Regions from separate parts of the Bacillus sp. MUM 13 genome, predicted to be linked through region 2. Evidence: riboswitches for the same ligand, from Rfam matches in the RefSeq annotation. Region 2 holds a riboswitch; the other holds the start of a gene.

Region 1 (11,588 bases), on a different contig from region 2:
CCCGGCTGATTATTACAAGGAAGGTCAAGAAGGACAAGGGAAAGTATTTTGGGCCATACCCCAATGTAATTGCCGCAAATGAGACAAAAAAACTGCTGGACCGGATATACCCGCTCCGAAAATGCAATACCCTCCCGGACAGGGTCTGTTTATACTATCATCTGGGCCAGTGCCTGGCACCATGTGTGTATGATGTGGAAGAAAGAGAATATAAAAAAATGACCGACGATATTGCCCGTTTTTTAAATGGCGGCTATCAGGAAATCAAAAAAGAGCTTACAGAGAAAATGCATGCTGCTGCTGAAAATCTCGACTTTGAAAGAGCAAAGGAATACCGCGATAAAATTGCCCATATTGAAGTAACGATGGAAAAGCAGAAAATGATGACTCATGATTTTACGGACCGTGATGTTTTTGGCTACTCCTATGATAAAGGATGGATGTGTGTACAGGTGTTCTTTGTCAGGCAGGGCAAACTGATTGAGCGTGATGTTTCCCTATTTCCGATTTATGATGAACCGGAACAGGAGCTTCTGACATATCTTGGACAATTTTACGCAATGCCAAGCCATTTTAAGCCAAAGGAAATTCTGCTGCCGGAATCTGTCGATGCTGAGCTTGCCGGCCGCTTGCTGGATGTGAGGATTGTTCATCCGAAAAGAGGCCAAAAGAAGGATCTCTTAAAGCTTGCCAATAAAAATGCGAACATTGCCCTCCAGGAGAAATTTTCGTTGATTGAACGGGATGAAGACCGGACGATCAAGGCTGTGGAGAACCTTGGGTCCCATCTTGGCATTTATACACCGCACAGGATCGAGGCATTTGATAATTCGAACATCCAGGGAACCAATCCTGTTTCAGCTCTTGTTGTCTTTATTGACGGAAAACCGGAAAAACGCGAATACCGGAAATATAAAATTAAAACCGTCCAGGGACCGGATGATTACGAATCCATGAGGGAGGTTGTCCGCCGGAGATATACCCGGGTACTGAAGGAAGGGCTTCCCCTGCCTGATTTGATTATCATTGATGGAGGAAAGGGCCATGTTGACGGTGTGCGGGATATATTAGAAAACGAACTGGGCTTGGATGTTCCTCTAGCAGGGCTTGTTAAAGATGATAAGCATAAAACCTCACAGCTGATGATTGGAAATCCTCTTGAGCTTGTTCCATTAGACAGAAGAAGCCAGGAATTTTATCTTCTTCAGCGGATCCAGGATGAGGTCCACCGTTTTGCCATCACCTTTCACCGCCAGATCCGCGGGAAAAATGCCTTTCAGTCCTTGCTCGATGAGATTGACGGGATTGGCGAGAAGAGAAAGAAACAGCTCCTGAAGCATTTCGGATCTGTTAAGAAAATGAGGGAAGCTACGGCAGAGGAAATCCGGGAAGCGGGGATTCCGGCTGCAATTGCTCAGGAAATCGTTAGAAAATTGCAAGAATAAAGTTGATGCAGGGAATTTCCTGTGCTATAATCATAGTGAATTTTACATGATTAAAACGTTACTGTTTTAAAGTGTTGATAGAGGTGCGGGTTTCAAGAGTAACAGCCGGGAGAAGGATGAGCTTCTGCGAAAGGCTGCGAAAGGGGAAATCGCCGAAGCAAAACAAGGCTCAATACTTGTTTTGCTGGTCTGACATTGAATAAATGGCAGATTGTCAGGATGAAAATTCTGGAGAGCTATCTCACTGTGCTAGGCGTATTGTTTCTACGTTTTCCACAGCAATGAGATATTTCTCATTGCTTTTTTTGCGTCGGAAAAAGGAAGCATACATGTATTTAAAGATGGTAAACAAATTCGGAGAGGGTGCAGCATAATGGCATTAATTGTCCAGAAATTTGGCGGAACATCAGTAGGAAGCATTGAGAGAATACAAAATGCTGCAAACAGGGTCATTGAAGAAGCAGAAAGAGGAAACCAGGTAGTGGTGGTTGTGTCCGCTATGGGGAAAACCACGGATGAACTGGTTTCCATGGCAAAAGAAATATCAGCTGCTCCATCCAAACGGGAAATGGATATGCTTTTATCCACAGGAGAGCAGGTGACCATCTCCTACTTAACAATGGCATTATTGGCTAAAGGCTATGATGCTGTTTCATATACAGGATGGCAGGCGGGAATCAATACAGAAGCCGTCCATTCAAATGCAAGGATTTCGGATATAGCAACAGCGAGGGTGAAGGCAGCTCTTGAAGCAGGAAAAATCGTTGTTGTTGCAGGCTTTCAGGGTGTGGATGCCAACGGGGAAATTACGACGCTTGGCAGAGGCGGGTCTGATACAACGGCTGTTGCCCTTGCATCCGCTCTCCATGCTGACCGCTGCGATATTTATACAGATGTAACTGGCGTGTATACAACAGATCCCCGCTACATAAAAGGAGCCAGAAAGCTGCTGTCCGTTTCATATGATGAAATGCTCGAGTTAGCCAATCTTGGTGCAGGAGTGCTGCATCCGAGAGCAGTGGAGTTTGCAAAAAATTATCAAATTCAGCTTGAAGTGCGTTCAAGCATGGAAAAGGAAAAAGGAACGATCATAGAGGAGGAAGCATCGATGGAACAAAATCTGATTGTAAGAGGAATTGCTTTTGAAGATCGTATTACACGTGTCACCATTTTTGGTTTGTCAGGCAATATCGGAACGCTATCCACCATTTTCACAACATTGGCCGAAAACCGCATTAATGTGGACATTATTATTCAAAGCATGACAGATACGGATTCTATTAATCTTTCCTTCTCCATTAAAAGCAATGATGTGGAAGACGCGCTGAATGTACTGGAGAAAAACAAAAGCAATCTGCCATTTGACAGGGTCGAAACGGAAAGCGGCCTTTCAAAGGTGTCTATTGTAGGCTCCGGCATGGTCTCTAACCCGGGCGTTGCCGCGGAAATGTTTGAGTGCATGGCGCAGAATGGCATTGTGATAAAAATGGTGAGTACATCGGAAATCAAGGTTTCCACGGTTGTGGACCAAAAGGATATGGTGAAAGCGGTCGAGGCGCTTCATGAAGCATTCCGTCTTGATGAGCCTGCACGTGTAAAAGCATAAACCTTTTTATTAATGGAGGATTTGCCCGCAAATCATAAAAAAGTCTGTTTTCGTAAACTTTGCTGCTATGGAACAAGGGGTTGACTTCCGCTCCAGGGTGCTTCGCTTTCCGCGGGGCGTACGCTGATCCCGCAGGAGTCTCCGCACCTTCCGCTCCAATCAACCTGCTATAACAATGGAATTGCCCCGAGAACTATTTAAGTAACTTAAAGAGGCGAGCCTGTTGTTACATCGCCTGAAGCGGATACCGGTCTGCTGTGCAGCAAAGTTTTATGAAAACAGCCTAAAAAAATAAGAGGATCGCCCATCTGGAATAATTTCCGGCCATGCCCGGCAGGCATCGCTTAGATGAGTGAACCTCCTTTTCATGAATGGCCTTCCCGTTAAATGGGATCCTTGATATCCCATTTAACGAGAAAGGCCACTTTTTTATTTCTTCGTTTTGTTTCTTCGTACGCTTCTGAATGGAATTTCTTGATCATGCTGATTTGTTCTGCAAGAAATCCGGTTTCGAGTCCAAAATGGCATTCATGGCTGATATCAAGGCGCCTGTCGATAATCTCGCCGCTGAGAGACATTTCCAATTCATCTTTTGATTGTTTCACTATTTCAAGCTGGCCCCATCCTGCGCTAACGAAGAATTCAATAACTTCGTCCACTCCGTTAAGCGGGAATTTCCTTGCTAATTGCTTGCCGGCCCAGTACATGATTTGTTTGGAATCTTTGCCGAGTATATCAGGCAGCAAAATTTCCCTGATAAGCTCATAGCCAAATGCGGGGATTTGGAATTCATCGTTTTGCAGGGTTTCCAATAAAGCAGGACTATTCTTTTTCATGGTATATATCCCCTCTTTTCTCTATCTCCATTATAAACAATTTTAGTTATGATTCAGTATATTTTATCAAAAAGATAGATACATGGAAAAAATAAATTATATTATTTTGAAATATTGTTATATAGTGAGAAAGCAAGAGTGGGCAGTTGTTATATAATAAGTTTCGCGGGTGAATATTCAAAAAAAAAACTCTATTTCACAAAAGAAATATTGTATCCGTTTTCTTGACGCTTCCAAATCGTAGGAGTAAAATGAACATGTCAGAACATTGTGGATAGTGTAGAATTTTGTTCGCTGTATTTTTGGATAAAAGTAGAAGAAAATATCTGCATGATCTTTATTATTAAGGGGGGGCACTTAGTGGCACAAAATCGGGAATTTAGGAATCGCAGGCTGCATTCACTGCTTGGAGTTATCCCAATTGGTTTGTTTTTATTGGAGCACTTGATAACGAATTACATGGCAACAAAGGGGCCGGATTCATTCAATTCAGCAGCGGCTTTTTTGGAAAACCTGCCGTTCAGGGTTGTTCTTGAAACAGTATTGATCTTCCTGCCGCTGATTTATCACGCAGTGTACGGAATTTATATTGCATTCACAGCTAAAAACAACCTTGGCAGATTCAGCTTTTTCCGCAACTGGATGTATATGCTGCAGCGTTTAACAGGAATCATCACTCTGATTTTCATTGTTTGGCATATCTGGTCCACCAGAATTCAGGCAGCAATGGGTGCAGAAGTAGATTTCAACATGATGAGTGATATTTTATCCAATCCATTTATGGTAGTTTTCTATATTGTCGGAATCATTTCTACTACTTTTCATTTCTCTAATGGATTATGGTCTTTCGCAGTCAGCTGGGGCATCACGGTGTCTCCTAAATCTCAGAGAGTCTCTACTTATGTTACTTTAGTAATCTTCGTTTTAATTTCATATGTTGGCGTAAGAGCCATTCTAGCATTCGTATAAAGAAAATGACAGATATATAGCTTGACAGTTCGAAATGAAGGAGTGAGCAAGTTTGGGTAAAGGTAAAATCATAGTCGTCGGCGGCGGATTGGCCGGCTTAATGGCAACAATCAAAGCGGCAGAGCACGGACAGCAGGTTGACTTATTTTCATTGGTTCCTGTTAAGCGATCCCACTCTGTATGTGCCCAGGGCGGAATCAATGGTGCAGTAAATACAAAGGGTGAAGGAGATTCTGCTTTAGTCCATTTTGACGATACAATTTACGGCGGGGATTTCCTTGCAAACCAGCCGCCGGTAAAGGCAATGTGTGAGGCAGCGCCTTCCATCATCCATATGTTTGACCGTATGGGTGTTATGTTTAACCGTACTCCTGAGGGCTTGCTGGATTTCAGAAGATTCGGAGGAACCCAGCATCACCGTACCGCTTTTGCAGGTGCCACAACAGGACAGCAGCTTTTGTATGCGCTTGATGAACAGGTGCGCCGATATGAAGTGGAAGGCCTTGTTACCAAGTATGAAGGCTGGGAATTCCTTGGAGCGGTAATTGATGATGAAAGAATCGCCCGGGGCATAGTTGCTCAAAACTTAACAAGCATGGAAATTAAATCTTTCCCTGGCGACGCAGTCATCATGGCTAGCGGCGGCCCTGGAATCATTTTCGGTAAATCGACGAACTCGATGATCAATACAGGATCAGCAGCATCCATCGTGTATCAGCAGGGTGCCACTTACTCTAACGGAGAATTCATCCAGATTCACCCGACAGCACTTCCTGGCGATGATAAGCTTCGCCTGATGAGTGAATCAGCGCGCGGAGAAGGCGGACGTGTCTGGACATATAAAGACGGCAAACCATGGTATTTCCTTGAAGAGAAATATCCTGCATACGGCAACCTTGTGCCGCGTGATATTGCCACACGTGAAATCTTTGATGTGTGCGTAAACATGAAGCTCGGCATAAATGGAGAAAACATGGTGTACCTTGATCTTTCCCATAAAGATCCTAAGGAATTGGATATTAAACTTGGCGGAATCATTGAAATCTATGAAAAATTCATGGGCGAGGATCCTCGTAAAGTGCCTATGAAAATATTCCCTGCCGTTCACTATTCAATGGGCGGGCTTTGGGTAGATTATGATCAAATGACGAACATCCAGGGTCTTTTCGCTGCAGGCGAGTGCGATTACTCACAGCATGGCGGAAACCGTTTAGGAGCCAACTCCCTTCTATCAGCCATTTACGGCGGAAGCGTTGCCGGCCCTAATGCGATTAAATATATCGAAGGCCTTGAAAAAGGCGCAGATTCCATTCCATCTTCTGTTTTTGACAGGGCTGTTAAGGAACAGGAAGAAAAATGGAACGGCATCATGTCGCTTAACGGCACAGAAAATGCGTATATTCTTCATAAGGAACTTGGAGAATGGATGACTAATAATGTTACAGTTGTGCGCTACAATGATAAATTGCAGGCTACAGATGACAAGATCCTTGAACTTATGGAACGCTTTGAAAATATTAACATTAACGATACAGCCAAATGGAGCAATCAGGGTGCATCATTCACAAGACAGCTTCAGAATATGATGCAATTGGCCCGTGTTATCACGATCGGTGCATTGAACCGGAATGAAAGCCGCGGCGCCCACTATAAGCCTGATTTCCCTGAGCGTAATGATGAGGAATTCCTGAAGACCACTATGGCTAACTTCACGGGTCCTAAATCAGCGCCGGCTTTCCATTATGAAGAAGTGGATATTTCACTTATCAAACCGCGTAAACGCGATTATTCTACAAAACATTAACAGGGGGAAGAAAAGATGGCTGAGACAAAAACAGTACGTTTTGTAATCACTCGACAAGATAGACCTGACACAGCCCCTTATACAGAGGAATTTGATCTGGATTACCGCCCGAACATGAACGTTATTTCTGCATTAATGGAAATCCGGCGTAATCCTGTCACTGTGAAAGGCGAGAAAACAACGCCAATTGCCTGGGACATGAATTGCCTTGAAGAGGTATGCGGAGCTTGTTCGATGGTGATCAATGGCAAACCGCGCCAATCATGCACAGCTTTGGTTGATCAATTGGAGCAGCCGATCAGGCTTGAGCCAATGCGCACATTCCCTGTTGTCCGGGATTTGCAGGTGGACCGCAGCCGCATGTTCGATTCATTAAAGAAAGTAAAAGCATGGATTCCAATCGACGGAACATACAATTTAGGCCCTGGCCCGCGTATGCCGGAGAAAAAGCGCCAATGGGCATATGAATTATCCAAATGCATGACATGCGGGGTATGCCTTGAAGCCTGTCCGAATGTGAACAGCAATTCAAGCTTCATTGGACCGCAGCCGCTTTCACAGGTACGCCTGTTCAATGCCCATCCGACTGGCGCTATGAATAAAGGGGAACGTCTGAATACCATCATGGGAGATGGTGGCCTTGCCAACTGCGGAAACTCTCAAAACTGTGTTCAATCATGCCCTAAAGGCATTCCATTGACCACATCGATCGCAGCGCTTAACCGTGACACAACCCTTCAATCGTTCCGTAATTTCTTCGGAAGCGATCAGGTATAATGATGAAAGAATCTATATCCTCTGCGATATAGATTCTTTTTTTAAGGCTGTTTTCGTAAACTTTGTTGCTGCCTGAACAAGTGGCTGATTTCTGCTACAGGATGCTCCAATCAGCCTGCTTTAACAATGGATTGCCTTTAGAACGTATTAAAAAATAACATTCTTTAAGAAAAGAGCTTTTTTCAAGAAAAGAGCCAATAATAGAAGGAATGTAGGGGAAATCACTTTCCATTTCAAGATAATTTATATAAAATGAATGAATAACCATTCATTTTTAAGAAGAGGAGCGACATAATGGGCAGAATAGGATATATCCATGATTTGAAAGAGTGGGCTGCATCTTTTCATTTTAGTCATAGCATCAAGGTACGTTTTTCTGAGACAGACATGTTCGGCCATTTAAATAACACGGTGCCTTTTACTTATTTTGAAGAAGCGAGGATTGAGTACTTTAAAAGCTTAGGCTTTATGCAGGAGTGGGTGAAGGATGGAAGTGAGGCCATTCCGGTTGTGGCAGATCTGCAGTGTGACTTTTTGGCTCAAATCTTTTTCAATGATGAGCTGACTGTGCATGTGAAAGCTGAAAGAATCGGAAACTCCTCTGCGGATATCCACTATATGGGCAAGAAAGCGGACGGTACCATTTGTTTAACGGGGAGAGGAACGATTGTCCAAATATCAAAAGCGACAGGAAAAGCCATCCCCTGGCCGCAGGAGAGCATTGATCTTATGAATAGAGAAGAACGCACAATTCAGCGGAGTTAAAATAAAAGTTCGGTTCCTTTGCTGATTGCAGTCACTCACCTTCCTTCAGCTACATACTATATCGAGACTAAAAAGTTACCCGCTCCGGGTTTTATGCTGGTGAAGGCAAGGAGGGTTACAATATTTGAAGGAGAACGAATTCACTCATAAGCCACTACTCACCAAGAGAGAAAAAGAAGTATTTGAGTTATTAGTTCAAGACAAAACAACGAAAGAAATCGCAGGTGAATTATTTATCAGCGAAAAAACAGTTCGAAACCATATATCGAATGCCATGCAGAAGCTTGGAGTCAAAGGACGTTCACAAGCTGTAATAGAACTCCTTCGCATGGGAGAATTGAAGCTTTAAGGTTTTTTACAGAATCAGAATCTTGCTTTGGCGCCCGGTGCAGGCAATGCGGAAACGCGGACCGCTTGTTTTTCTAATACCTAGAAGACCAGGAACCCTCATGCAAAAGTGCTTAATCTTGAGCAGCAATTCAGGAAACGATTAACGATGATTGAATGTATCATGGTTATTAGCTCCTGATTGCTGCTTTTATTATGGAAGAAACTTAGGCCTTATGATCCTGATCCATTCAGCTTAATAATGAATGAATCTTGAAATTTCCTTCACTTTCAAGCACAATGAGAGTATTATAAGTTTTTATGAAAGTATAGGGAGCTGTTTTTATGGGCGATGCAAGGCAAAACGTGAATGTTGCTGAAGTTGAGAAGGAATTGCGATATGTTTCATCCCTCATCAAACAAAAGGGAAGAGAAATTTTAAATAATTATAAAATCACTCCGCCGCAATTTGTGGCGCTTCAATGGCTTTCTGAGGACGGCGATATGACAATCGGCGAGCTGTCGAATAAAATGTTCCTTGCGTTCAGCACGACAACGGATCTTGTCGACCGTATGGAGAAGAATGAGCTTGTCCAAAGGGTGAAGGATGAAAAAGACCGACGCGTTGTAAGGATTCACCTTTTAAATGAAGGCAAGAGAATCATAGATGAAGTTATTGAAAAACGCCAGGATTATTTAAGAGACCTTCTTATCGATTTTTCTGACTCGGAAGTGGCCTCCCTAAAGCAGAATTTAACTAAATTACATATTAAAATGAAACAAGAATGAGGCGAGATTGTTGAAGGAACCAATTGGAATCATTGATTCAGGAGTTGGCGGCTTGACGGTTGCTAAAGAGGTCATCCGCCAGCTGCCAAATGAAAACATTTTATATGTTGGTGATACTGCCAGGTGTCCATATGGACCAAGGCCTATGGAAGATGTGAAGAAATTCACCTGGCAGATGACCAATTATCTAATGCAGCATCATATTAAAATGCTTATAATAGCCTGCAATACAGCCACAGCGGCTGTACTTGAGGAAATTAAGGAAGAATTGCCGATCCCTGTAATCGGGGTTATCCACCCTGGTGCAAGGGCGGCTTTAAAGGTTTCTGAAAACCTTAATATCGGTGTGATCGGAACCATTGGCACGGTTGAAAGCCATGCATATGACCAGGCGCTCCACTCCATCAACCAGGAGGTAAAGGTAGATAGCCTGGCCTGCCCGAAATTCGTGCCGATTGTTGAAAGCGGCGAATTTGGGGGTGCTATCGTTGAAAAGGTAATAGAAGAAACGCTGAAGCCTTTAAAAAATACTTCTATTGATACACTGATTCTCGGCTGCACCCATTACCCATTGCTCGGGCCTGTCATCAGCAGGTACATGGGAAGCGGTGTAAAAGTCATTTCTTCCGGTGAAGAAACTGCCCGTGAAGCAAGCGTCATCCTTCATCATGATAATAGGATGAATACTGCTAAAACGCCTCCTGTGCATCAATTTTTCACAACCGGATCGAAGGATATCTTTCAGGCCATTGCTTCATCATGGCTGGAGAAGCCGATCCAAAATGTTAAAACCATAAAGATTGATTGATCTATTTTCTGCTGGCGCATATCTCTTGCGCCAGTTTTTTTGAATTCAGCTGCTATAAGGCCATAAAATAACCTAGTCAGAGTTTTATATAAGAATCTTTTCATAAATTTTGTTTTTTTACATAATTAATAGGTAAAATTAACCTATGGCTAAAGGTGTTAAATAATATGGAGGTGGCTAAGTGAGTAATGCAGCCTTTGCTGCTATCTTTACAAGTTTTATTGGTGCTTTTGTTTGTATAACGGCAGCTATAAAAATAAAAAAAGATAAAAAAAACAAGTCTAAATAGCACTCAATCCAGCAAAGAACCATTCTCGATGCTGTAAATAAGATTTTAAGACATATCCTTGCATTTTACCGCCTTAAAGGGGATCATGAGCTGCTTTGCCAGCCTTGATGCAGCAGGTTCAAGAAAGCAATGATCTATGTGAAACCACTTTATAAAAATTTTTGTTCTATATATCCCGGGGGCTCGTATAAATAGTAGTACAAACAGTCCTGGGAGGGATGAGGATGTCTAAAGCAACAAAAATAACGGTGGCTTCCACCATATTGGCTTCTTCTGTGCTGCTATCCGGGTGCGGATTATTCGGCGGAGATGAGAAAACCAGCATCGATCCGCCGAAGAATGTTTCATTGGTGGATGACGCATCCAAGATTGAAAAGGAAAATAGCAAAAAGAAAGAAATTGCAAAAGAAACAGCAGGGAAAAACTCTGTACAGACAGAGCTTTACTTAATAGATAAAAGTGGATATGTAGTCCCTCAGACCTTAACATTGCCGAAAAAATCAGAAGGATTTGCCAAACAGGCGCTTGAGTATTTAGTGGACAATGGACCTGTTTCCAATATCATTCCGAATGGCTTCCGGCCTGTGCTTCCGGCTGATACGGAAGTAAGCGTGGATATCAAGGACGGGGTGGCAACCGCAGATTTTTCAAAGGAATTTAAGAATTATAAAAAAGAGGATGAATTGAAAATCCTGCAGTCGATTACCTGGACGCTAACACAGTTTGATACAGTCAAAAAGGTCAAAATATCGATGAATGGACACGAACTGAAAGCGATGCCTGTAAACGGTACGCCAATTGGAGACGGTGTTTCAAGAATGTCAGGGATTAATCTGGATACGAATAATGTGACGGATATTTCCAATACAAAAGCGCTCACAGTCTATTATATAGGCGGAGAGACTGGAAATAATTATTATGTGCCGGTTACAAAACGGGTCAGCGAAACGAAAAAAGATGATGTGGCGGCGGTGGTGGATGAATTGGTCAAAGGGCCATCAAACTCGTCTTTGCTTACAGTTTTCGCCCCTGATGTAAAATTAACAGAAACACCTGAGATGAATGACGGAAAAGTGACGCTGAATTTCAATAAAAACATCCTTGGCAGCTTTAAGGAAAATAAAGTCTCAAAGGATATGCTAGATGCTTTAGTATTATCGCTTACTGAGCAGC
Region 2 (11,588 bases):
CAAATGCTTCATTCAGCTCAAATAATCCAATATCAGATAGTTCAAGTCCGGCAAGCTTGAGAGCTTTTGGGATAGCGGCAACCGGGCCGATTCCCATAATTTCAGGAGGAACCCCGGCAACAGCAAAAGATCTGAACCTGCCCATCGCACTCAGTCCTAATGAGGAAGCTTTTTCGCTGTCCATCACCATGACCGCTGCAGCACCGTCGCTCGTCTGGGAAGCATTGCCCGCCGTTACAGTTCCTTTAACTGAAAATGCAGGCCTCAATTTAGCAAGGATTTCTGAAGTCGTTCCTTCACGTACGCCTTCATCCTGTGTAAATTGAAATGTCTTTTCTTTTAACTTATGATCGGCTCCAACGGAACGCAATGTAACATCCACTGGCACGATTTCATCAGCAAATTTTCCTTCTGCAATCGCTTTGGCTGCTTTCTGGTGGCTCCTTACAGCAAAAGCATCCTGATCTTCACGTGAAATGCCGAATTTCCTCGCGACTTCCTCTGCTGTATGGCCCATTCCCATATAATATTCAGGAGCCGTTTCAGCAAGCTTTGCATTAGGGCGGGTTACATGACCCATCATTGGCACAAGGCTCATAGACTCTGCACCGCCGGCAATCACCGTATCGCTTTGGCCAAGCATGATTCTCTCAGCTGCATATGCTATGCTTTGAAGTCCGCTTGAGCAGTACCGGTTAATGGTGATGGCAGGCACATTGTGCGAAAGCCCGGCAAGAGCACCGATGTTTCTTGCCATATTTAGCCCTTGCTCCGCTTCAGGCATGGCACATCCAATAATCAAATCATCAATATTGCCTTCGTAATTTCCGGCGCGTTTTAAAGTCTCTTTTACTACAAGAGCCCCTAAATCATCCGGACGGACGTTTGCAAGCGACCCTTTTTTCGATTTACCAACCGGAGTCCTTGCTCCAGCCACTATTACCGCTTCTCTCATGAGGGATCCTCCTTATTAGAACGCAGCGCCTGATTGAATAGTTCAGACTCCTTGGAATCAGTATGGAACGGCTGCAGCAGACAAAGATTTCTTTGCTGCCCAGCCGATTTTCTTCCCGCTGATACATCTGCCTGCACATAAACCGGCGCTTTTAGTTAGTTAATCATTTTTTACATTCTTCATTTAATCTTAATTGCGCAGCGGCTTGCCTTTAAGGAGCATATGCTGCATCCGCTGCTGAGATTTAGGCTGTGCTATCAAACTTAAAAATGCCTCTTTTTCCAGATCAAGCAGGTACTGCTCATCGACTTCTGTACCATATGGCACCTTGCCTCCCGCAAGAACGTAGGCCAATTTCTTGGCAATGCTCATATCATGATCAGAAATAAATCCTGTCAGACGCATCGACTCTGCTCCCAGTAATAAGGCAGCATATCCTGTTTCACCGACTACAGGAATCTTCACCCTCGCAGGAGCTGTATATCCAGCTTCATACAGCGACAGTGCTGCCTGTTTGGCATCATACAGCAAATGATCAGGGTTGACGCTAATCCCGTCAGCAAAATTCAGGAAATTATTTTCCCGTGCTTCTTCTCCTGAAGTGGATACTTTAGCCATGGCTACAGATTCAAACACCTTGTTGGCTACCTTTTGCAGATCAAATTCAACCCCGTGCGGCATGCTCTTCAGATGCTTGTAATAAAGCTCTTTAGTGCCTCCGCCTCCTGGTATTAATCCTACTCCGACTTCCACGAGCCCCATGTAGGTTTCTGTGGAGGCCTGGATATGTGCTGCAGGGAGGCAAACCTCCGCTCCCCCTCCAAGAGCCATATTGAAAGGAGCCGCTACAACTGGTTTTGCGCTATATTTAATTTTCAGCATCGCTTTTTGGAATTGGCTGATCACCATATCCAATTCAAAGATGTTGTCATCCTGCGCTTCCATGAGCATCATGGCGATATTGGCGCCGACGCAGAAGTTTTTCCCCTGATTCCCGATGACAAGGCCCTTGTAATTCGCTTCTACTTCATCCACTGCGTAGTTGATCATCTGGATAATATCAAGTCCAATTGCATTATTAGGGGACGTGAATTCAAGCAAGGCAATACCATCTCCGATATCAATCAGGCTTGCACCGCTGTTTTTCTTAATTACTCCGTTTTGCTGTTTTATTTTTTTAAGATTGATCACCTTTGGATTCTCAGTGATCTCCTTGTATTCTCCGTTACTGTAGTAGGAGGTTTCTCCAGCTTCCTGCCTGTAAAAAGATTCAAATCCTTTTCCAGCCATATCCTTTATCCACTGCGGCACAGTGTGGCCCTCTTTCTCCATCCTTGCAGCCGATTTTTCGAGGCCAATTGCATCCCATGTTTCAAATGGTCCCATTGACCAGCCGAATCCCCATTTCATAGCCTGGTCGATGGCAAGGATATCATCAGCGATATCACCAAGGAGTTCCGCAGAATAAAGGAGTACAGGTTTTAATACATTCCATAAAAGCTGGCCGGCACGATCCTCACTGTATACAAGCGCTTTCATTTTAGCAGGGACGCCTTTAGCCTGCTTGCTTAATTCTGTCGATGCTGTTTTTAATTTCTTTCTTTCTTCATATTCAAGTGTTTCAGGATTCAGCTCCAGGATTTCCTTGCCTTTTTTCAAAAAGAAGCCCTGTCCGGACTTGCTTCCAAGCCATCCTTGATCAAGCATTTTTTTCATGAAATCAGGCAATTGGAAAACTTCTTTTTCTGCTCCATCTACCTGGTCATACACATTTTTGGCAACATGTGAAAAGGTATCTAAACCTACAACATCCAAAGTGCGGAATGTAGCGCTTTTCGGCCTTCCGATCATCGGGCCAGTTACTGAATCCACTTCACCTACGCTATAGCCGCCTTCAAGCATTTCACGGACAGTCACCAATAGCCCGTATGTACCAATGCGGTTCGCGATAAAGTTTGGTGTATCTTTTGCTTCTACAACGCCTTTGCCTAATATATCTTCACCGAATTGCTTCATGAATGACAGCACTTCAGGATCTGTGAATTGAGTAGGGATCACTTCCAGCAATTTTAAATAACGTGGCGGATTGAAGAAATGGGTGCCGAGGAAATTTTTCTGAAAGTCCTCTGAACGGCCCTCTGCCATAGCTTCAATTGATATCCCTGAAGTATTAGAGCTTATAATGCTTCCAGGCTTGCGGTATTGATCTACTTTTGAAAAAACATTTTTTTTGACTTCCAGATTTTCAACAACAACTTCAATGACCCAGTCAATATCTTTGAGGCGCTCCCAATCATCTTCCAGGTTTCCTGCTTCAATAAGAGCGAGATTTTTTTTCGCAGTCAATGGAGCCGGTTTCTGTTTAAGAAGCTTAAGCTTGGCTGTTTGGCTGATCCGGTTGCGTACCTGTTTATCTTCCAGTGTTAAGCCCTTTTTCTTTTCATCCTCAGAAAGCTCCCGAGGAACAATATCTAATAATAAAGTTGGAATGCCGATGTTAGCAAGGTGTGCAGCAATTCCTGATCCCATTACTCCTGATCCAAGAACTGCAGCCTTTCGTATTTGACGAACCAAAATCATATCCCCCTTACGAAGTGTATTGAATGAATGCTCATTCATTTTTCTCGCAAAAAAATATAAATTCATTTTCCCTATAATAACTATAGAATATTTTAGAAAATTCCGCAATCAAAAAATACCAGAAAATTTGAATTTATTGTCCATTACTTTTTTGAAAATAACTTCCTCTCATGATTGGCGGCTTCTCTGCAGAAACTATTATAGAACGCGAGGTGAAATAGCATGAAAAGAAAACAAGATCCCACAAAGGCTGCAGTAAGTGCTGCCAGCGTAAAAGGAAACGCCGGTCCATCTCCGGAGCAAGGCGGGAAAAATAAGGTGAACAGCCAGAACAATCAGTATAAAAGATAAATTGAAGCCAATTTCCTGCATCAGGCTTCTTTTGACGGATAGCTGAACCTGCATTTCCGGACAGTCATACCCCGTTTACCTTTAAGAAGCAAAGCGGGGAAGCTTCCCGTTTTATCGGGGAAAAGCCATGCTTATGGCGGCCTGGCTTTTCCCTTAAACGTTTATTTAAAAATTCCTTTTAATACAAAGGCAACATTGGCAGGCCGCTCTGCCAGGCGCCGCATGAAATATCCGTACCAGTCTGTTCCATAAGGGACATACACACGCATCTTATAGCCTTCTTTAGCAAGTTCAAGCTGCCGTTCATTGCGGATGCCGAACAGCATTTGAAACTCGAACTGGTCGTTCGGAATATTATATTCCTTTACCAGTTTTTTGGTGTACTCAATTATAGCATCATCATGGGTGGCAACTGCTGTATAGTTACCGTTCAGAAGATGCATTTTTATGATTTTTTTGTAGTTATCATCTACATCCTTCTTTTCCGGAAAAGCAACCTCAGGTGATTCCTTATACGCACCTTTTACAAGACGGAGATTTGGGCTGTATACATTCAGGTCTTTAATATCCTGTTCAGTCCTGTAAAGATATGCCTGGATGACTGTGCCAATGTTATCGTATTCTGATTTAAGCTTCTTGAAAATATCAATTGTTATTCCGCATCGGGCGAAATCTTCCATATCAATCGTGACAAACACTTGATTTTCCTTTGCCGCTTCCAGAATTCTCCTCATGTTATTCATGACAACGCTCTCATTTATATCCAGACCCATTGATGTCATTTTAAGAGAAAGCTGAGAATCCAATCCGCGCCTGCCGATTTCCTTGATTGCCACAATGCAATTATCCGCCATTTCATTGGCTTCCTTTTCATTATCCACAAATTCTCCAAGGTAATCGATAGTTACAGACAACCCCTTATTATTTAAATCCTTTATAACTTCTGAAGCAAGCTCAACTGTTTCTCCTGCTACAAATCGGGAAGCGCCGAACCTCAAACCATATCTTTTGGCCATCTTGGTCAAGCCTCTATTTTTAGATAAAAAGAGAAAAAAATTCCTCATTGTTTGTTCCATATTGCATCCCCCTGAAAACGGTTTATAGTTTGTTAAAACAGAAAATAACCAAAATTTCGACACCATTATTTTATCATTTAAAACTATATTTGGATACAAATTATTGAGGTATATACCACGGGGAACAGGGAAGTTTATAGAGGAATGAATTTGACAAGGAGGCAAAACCATGCAACAGCAAAATGCAAATCAAAACCAGCAAGGCGCCAGTGCACAAATCATGCAACAGCCGCCCCAAATTTTATCTTCAAAAGATGCCATGTATTTGACAGACATGCTCTCCTGGAACCTGCTGGCTGTAAAAAAGGCCCGCTTCTTCGCCGAACAGTGCCAGGACCAGAAAGTGGTGGAGGCACTGAATCAATGTGGCCAAATGCATCAGCGCCACTATGAAACCATCCTTTCACATTTAAATAAAGGACAGCAATCAAGCGGAAATCAGCTCCAATAAACATTTATAGAACAGGAGAATATAAGATGCCAGATCAGAATAAGATTCAAAATCCGGAAACATCCGTACCAAAGACAGCCCAAATGAATGATCGCGACTTTTTAAATGATATGCTTTCTACAGAAAAGTATTTTAATTCTTCATATTCTATTGCATTAAATGAAGCCAGCCATTCAGGGCTTTACAACGAATTGCTGAACATTTCCACTGAGACGAAGAATATGCAGCGCACATTGTATAATTTAATGTTCGAGATGGGATGGTATTCTCTTGAAAAAGCGGAACCTCAGAAAATAAGCCAATCATTTCAGCAGTTTACGGGTTATAAAAACCAGCTTCCCTACAGCCAGCAGGAGCTTCAATAGCATAATCTTTTCAAATAGGCTGTTTTCGTAAACTTTGTTGCTATGGATCAAGGGCTGATTTCCGCTCCAGGATGCTCGCTTTCCGCGGGGAGGCGGTGAGCCTTCTCAGCTTCCCGCTAATCCCGCATGAGTCTCGCACGTTATACTCCAATCAACCCGGTATAACAACGGGATCGCATCACAGAACATATTAAAAAACAAAAGTTCTTAACTTGCACAGGGCACCAAGGCAGACTTGGCGCCCTGCATTATGTTAATGCTCATTTAGTTAGAACAGATTCTGTTCTATAAGATCTGTTTCTTTTTGACTCGTATAGCCGGTCATCTGCAAGCTGTATGAAATCCTGGAGCGTTTCCGGCATATTCGGCCTTATAGTTGCGATTCCCGCACTAACTGTCACATAAGGTTTATGAAAAGATGATTCGTGGGTGATCCGGAGATTTTCAACTGCAGACATCAATTCTTCAGTAAGCTTCCTCCCAGAACGGTAGTCTGTATACGGCAAAAGAACAGCAAATTCCTCCCCGCCGTATCTGAAAACCGTCCCCTTTTCGCCCGCAGCTTTTTTTAAAGCCTCAGCCGTGCTTCTTAAACAGGCATCACCCTCAATATGGCCATAAGTATCGTTATAGCTTTTAAAGCAATCAATATCCAGCATGATTAATGAAAGATCACCTTTTTTATCCTTCATTTCCCTCCAAAGCTCTTTAATAAGAATGTCAAAGTAACGGCGGTTGGGAATCTCCGTTAAACCATCTGTAAGTGACAGATTCTGCAATTGCTTATTCTTCTCTTTTAATAAGTGATCCACCCTCATGACTTCAGTGATTTCTGTAAAAGAAAGAGCAGTTCTGCTACTGCCTGCAGAGGATGAAAAAGGCTGCCACTGAACAATAAGCCACTTTTCAATACGCCCAGTTTTTTTGCTTTTTAGGCCTATAATTTCTTTTTGTCCCGCTGCATGGTTTTCCAGCCCGAGGAGAATAGGGCATGTTTTTTTTACCTTGCCGTCTCTGTCTGTAACATCCCAGATGCCGGCAAATCCTTCTCCGCTTTCTATTCCAAGAATTTGTTTTCCTGCTTCATTAAGAGTAAGGATCTTCCCCTCCGCATCCGTAACTCCATATCCGCCTGGTATGCATGGTTCAAGATGACCTGGCTTTTGGAAGGAACGTCTATTTACATAACCTGCAGCACAGACAATATGCAGAAGAATGAACAGCAGCCAGACAAGCCCGTTGTTTTCTCCGTAAACCGCAGCAGCAGCATCTATTAAAATCAAAATAATAAAATCAAAAGGGAGAGAAATTCCAAGGTGATTTTTCCTAATCCCATTCATGTACCTGTCCTCCCGCTGTTCTCGAATAGTATATAGTACCCTGATAATCAGGATAAAAAACCCAAAAACAAGCCTAAAAACCCACTCCAAAATACACAGAAAGCGCAAGCGCATGGTCTGCCCTAGTCCTGTGTCAAACGGCAAAAAAAAGACAAGCACATAAAATGCGCTTGCCCTCCTAACATACAGACTCTGCCGATTAGGAATCAGTTGAGAACATATATTTTTTATAATGGTAACGGATGCTGAAGATAAGCCCCATGCCAAGCATGTTGCCCATCAGCGAGCTTCCTCCATAGCTAATGAATGGCAGCGGGATACCTGTTATCGGCAGGACACCGATTGTCATTCCAATGTTTTGGAATACGTGAAAGGTAATCATGCTGATAATGCCTACACAGAGGTACGTATAGAAATTGTTCTTGGTATCCATGCCTATTTTCGTAATGTGATAAACGAGCAAAAAGAATAAACTGATGACGATGCTCGAGCCGATGAATCCGAACTCTTCCCCTATAACGGTGAAAATGAAGTCTGTATGCCCCTCTGGAAGATAGACCTCGCGCCCGTCCAGACCCTTTCCTGTCGTCTGTCCCGAACCTATTGCCAATAGGGATTTGGTTAATTGAAAGCCTTCATTGCTTTGATAATTATAAGGATCGATCCACGAATAAATCCGGCCTAATTGATATTGCTTTACTCCCAAATATTTATCCAATATTTTCGGCTGCCATAAAACCAGATAAATGATAACTGCTCCAAAGGCTGCTATTCCCGAAAAAATCGGTACGATAATTTTCCAGGAGATTCCGGATATAATAACCATACCGGATAAAATCGCTATTAATACGAGAGATGTTCCAAGGTCAGGCTGCTGCATGATTAATGCCAAAGGAATGAGTGTTACGATTCCGAGCTTAATGAGAAGCCAAAAATCCGTCTGGATGGTTTTGACCTGATTCTTAAGATGATGGCTTGAACTGACATTTGCCAGTGCCATGATCAGAAATATTTTCATAAACTCCGACGGCTGCAAGGAGCCCATTGCCGGGACTTTGAACCAGCTTTTAGCACCATTAATGGGCGGGGCTATGCTTGCGGGTGCAACTATAAGTAAAATAAGGAGAAAAATCCCAAATCCATATGTATACCAGGATATTTTCTTTAGCTGATCAGAATCAAGGGTAATGGTAGCGGCAATTAAACCCGCGCCTACTCCATACCAGATAATCTGTTTTAACAAAAAGTTTTCGCCATGATACTGTCCTGACTTCTGTGCACTGTATATGGAAATAGCACTGGCTATAAACATAAGAAATAATATAAATGCCAAGCCGTAATCTAATCGTGTGGAACCATTTTTTTCTGATTTCATGATAACTCTCCCTTAAAGAGGACAACGCAAATAATCCAATTAAAATACACCTTCTCATTATACTTTAATCAGACAAAATCTCAACAATATATAGGCCTGGATATTTTTTCTTATTTTTCCCGCAAGATTATTTTCGTGAACAACGTTGATCTTGAACAAATGGCTGTTATCCTCTTCAGGAAGCTCCTTTCCCCGGGGTCTCACCTTCCCGATTCCCACACTTACGCTCCAGTCACCGGATTTATCAATACGTTCGCCGCACAGATTCATAAAATCTATAAGAAAAGAGACTTTCTTAAAAAAGAGAAAAATCCGATTGATTAACCCTTTTCTGGCGGAGCCTTTTAACATCAGGTAAAATATGAGAAAGAGCAAAAAAAGAATGGTGATAAAATGGCAAATATCCGGCAGATTGCACAGCTCGCTGGAGTATCAGTGACAACAGTTTCAAGGGTGCTCAATAATCACCCATATGTAAGGAATGATAAAAAAGAAGCAGTCCTTCGTGCTATTGAGGAATCTCAATATTCCAGGAATATAAATGCAGTCCACCTTTCCCGGGGGAAAACCAATCTGATTGGGGTTGTCACCCCTTATTCCAACCACCCTTACTACGGGGGAATCATTGAGGGCATCTCTAAGAAAGCCCAGGAGGCCGGCTGCCATTTGGTGATTTTCCAGACGGATTATATAAAGGAAAAAGAACAGGAAGCACTGGAAATGCTGAAAATGAAACAGCTTGATGGTGTCATCATCTGCTCAAGAAGCAGCGATATTTCCCTATTAAAGGAATACTTGGCTTACGGGCCCATCATTTTGTGCGAAGATACGTCACAGACAGCTTTTTCATCGGTTAGCATTGACCACTATGCTGCCTTTTCCTGCGCACTCATGCATTTAGCAGAAAAAGGACATAAAAAAATCGGCTACAGCCTTGGAAGAAAAAACAGCAGAAATAGTTCCCAGCGTACAAAGGCATATAGAGATATGATCCAGAAATACAATGCAGAGTATCAGGAAACCTGGATATTCGAAGGCTGCTATACCATGAAGGACGGCGAAGAACTTTTTCATAAATGGAGTATGCTGAATAACAGGCCAGATGCCTTGATCATCACCAATGATGAAGCTGCAGCCGGTTGTATGATTGCAGCAAGAAAGTCAGGGATTCAGATACCAGAACAATTAGCAATTGTTGGTTTTGACAATAACTATATTTCAAAAATGCTGGATATTACAACCGTTTCTTTGCCGCTAGAACAGATTGGAATAACTTCCTTTGAGCTTCTTAGCAGCCAAACTGAAACCCGGCAAGTGAAGCTGGATTACTCACTTATCGAGAGGAAATCAGTTTAAGCTGCACTTTCCGCTTTTCGCAGTAAAAGCCAGGAAAGGTAAAATAAAACTATTGCGGAATCACAAAAACTCATTTATACTGCTAACATATCAAACCGGCATCGCTGCCGGACTTAATTGAATATTCCTCATTAACCGATGAGGTAGAGGCCGCGGCTTATATCAGTATAACGGACGAGATACAGTGAATATTAAAGACTCCGTTAAAAAGGATAAGCTGCCGAAGAGTGGAATCATTCCTGTTTTTCCACTCTGGCGATGTTTTCGAACAGGAACATCACTGTCACGTTTTTATAAACGTGGGGAGCTATCTTCGGAAGGATTACACGGATATACAGCCGTCGATCTTTTTCGACGGCTGTTTTTTGTGTTTTCTTCCAAATCTAAAGGAGTGTAATACATGACAAAGCAAGCGGGGAACCAAAATAACCAGCTGAAAAGAGGACTGAAGGCAAGGCACCTCAGCATGATTTCGCTAGGCGGCACCATTGGCACAGGGCTCTTTTTAGCAAGCGGGGGAGCCATCCATACAGCAGGACCCGGCGGAGCTCTGGCAGCTTATGCAGCTATTGGCATTATGGTGTATTTCCTTATGACTGGCCTGGCTGAGATGGCAGCCTTTATGCCTGTCGCCGGATCATTCAGGGTGTATGCTAATAAATTTGTGGATCCGGCGTTCGGATTTGCGCTTGGCTGGAACTACTGGTATAACTGGGCAATTACTATAGCAGCTGAGCTTTCTGCAGCCGTGCTTATTATGAAATTCTGGTTTCCTGACTCTCCTTCAAGTCTTTGGAGCGCCATTTGTTTAATCATCATGTTTCTTTTAAATTATCTGTCTGTTAAGGGTTTTGGAGAAGCTGAATTTTGGTTTTCTTTGATTAAAGTAATAACTGTCATTATCTTTATTATTGTCGGATCTTTAATGATTTTTGGAATTATGGGCGGCAAAGCCATTGGTTTCGGTAATTTCACAATTGGAGACGCTCCTTTCCACGGAGGGTTCCTGACTATCCTTGGCATCTTTATGGCAGCAGGCTTCTCTTTTCAGGGAACAGAGCTTTTAGGAATTGCCGCGGGCGAGAGTGAAAATCCCCGAAAAACCATACCTAAGGCAATCCGCCAGGTGTTTTGGCGTATTATTCTGTTTTATATACTGGCTATCCTGGTGATCGCGCTCATTATCCCTTATACCAATAGCAGTCTTTTAAGCAGCGATGTTGCTGTCAGTCCATTTACATTAGTTTTCCAAAAAGCAGGATTGGCATTCTCGGCCTCCGTCATGAACGCCATCATACTGACAGCTGTCTTATCAGCCGGCAATTCAGGAATGTATGCTTCTACAAGGATGCTATGGGACATGGCCCGCGAAGGGAAGGCCCCGCGCTTCTTAGGAAATCTAGATAAAAGAGGCGTTCCGGTAAATGCTTTGATAGTGACTGCACTTGTCGGTACACTTGCTTTCTTGACGACATTCTTTGGCGACGGAGCCGTTTATATCTGGCTTCTGAATGCCTCAGGTATGTCAGGCTTCATCGCATGGGTCGGAATCGCAATCTGCCATTATCGCTTCAGAAAAGCGTATGTGGCTCAGGGAAGAGATTTAAATGAACTTCCCTACCGTTCAAAATGGTTCCCATTTGGACCGCTTTTTGCCCTGGTCATTTGCATCGTGATTATATTAGGGCAAAACTATACCGCCTTCACAGGCAGCTCCATTGACTGGAGCGGTGCATTAG

Evidence for each region. A riboswitch is a leader RNA that binds a small molecule or an ion and turns the genes downstream of it on or off. The one in region 2 is predicted to bind lysine.
Region 1: it holds a riboswitch for lysine, as region 2 does, so the genes downstream of both, BIV59_RS07065 (aspartate kinase) here and BIV59_RS09855 (amino acid permease) in region 2, are expected to answer to the same signal.

What each region holds. Positions count from the first base shown of each region.
Region 1 covers NZ_MLYQ01000022.1:2,360-13,947, reverse strand. Annotated here, with positions in the region: gene uvrC (excinuclease ABC subunit UvrC) at 1-1,445, shown strand, start outside; lysine riboswitch at 1,516-1,692, shown strand; gene BIV59_RS07065 (aspartate kinase) at 1,819-3,051, shown strand; gene BIV59_RS07060 (YslB family protein) at 3,435-3,887, opposite strand; gene BIV59_RS07055 (succinate dehydrogenase cytochrome b558 subunit) at 4,248-4,856, shown strand; gene sdhA (succinate dehydrogenase flavoprotein subunit) at 4,909-6,660, shown strand; gene sdhB (succinate dehydrogenase iron-sulfur subunit) at 6,676-7,437, shown strand; gene BIV59_RS07040 (acyl-CoA thioesterase) at 7,732-8,202, shown strand; gene BIV59_RS07035 (helix-turn-helix domain-containing protein) at 8,327-8,551, shown strand; gene BIV59_RS07030 (MarR family winged helix-turn-helix transcriptional regulator) at 8,875-9,318, shown strand; gene racE (glutamate racemase) at 9,329-10,126, shown strand; gene BIV59_RS07020 (GerMN domain-containing protein) at 10,640-11,588, shown strand, end outside.
Region 2 covers NZ_MLYQ01000031.1:26,503-38,090, forward strand. Annotated here, with positions in the region: gene BIV59_RS09815 (acetyl-CoA C-acetyltransferase) at 1-955, opposite strand, end outside; gene BIV59_RS09820 (3-hydroxyacyl-CoA dehydrogenase/enoyl-CoA hydratase family protein) at 1,145-3,529, opposite strand; gene BIV59_RS22775 (YuzL family protein) at 3,758-3,886, shown strand; gene BIV59_RS09825 (proline dehydrogenase family protein) at 4,048-4,962, opposite strand; gene BIV59_RS09830 (hypothetical protein) at 5,132-5,413, shown strand; gene BIV59_RS09835 (spore coat protein) at 5,440-5,778, shown strand; gene BIV59_RS09840 (GGDEF domain-containing protein) at 6,039-7,118, opposite strand; gene BIV59_RS09845 (FtsW/RodA/SpoVE family cell cycle protein) at 7,318-8,493, opposite strand; gene BIV59_RS09850 (LacI family DNA-binding transcriptional regulator) at 8,887-9,849, shown strand; lysine riboswitch at 9,986-10,167, shown strand; gene BIV59_RS09855 (amino acid permease) at 10,250-11,588, shown strand, end outside.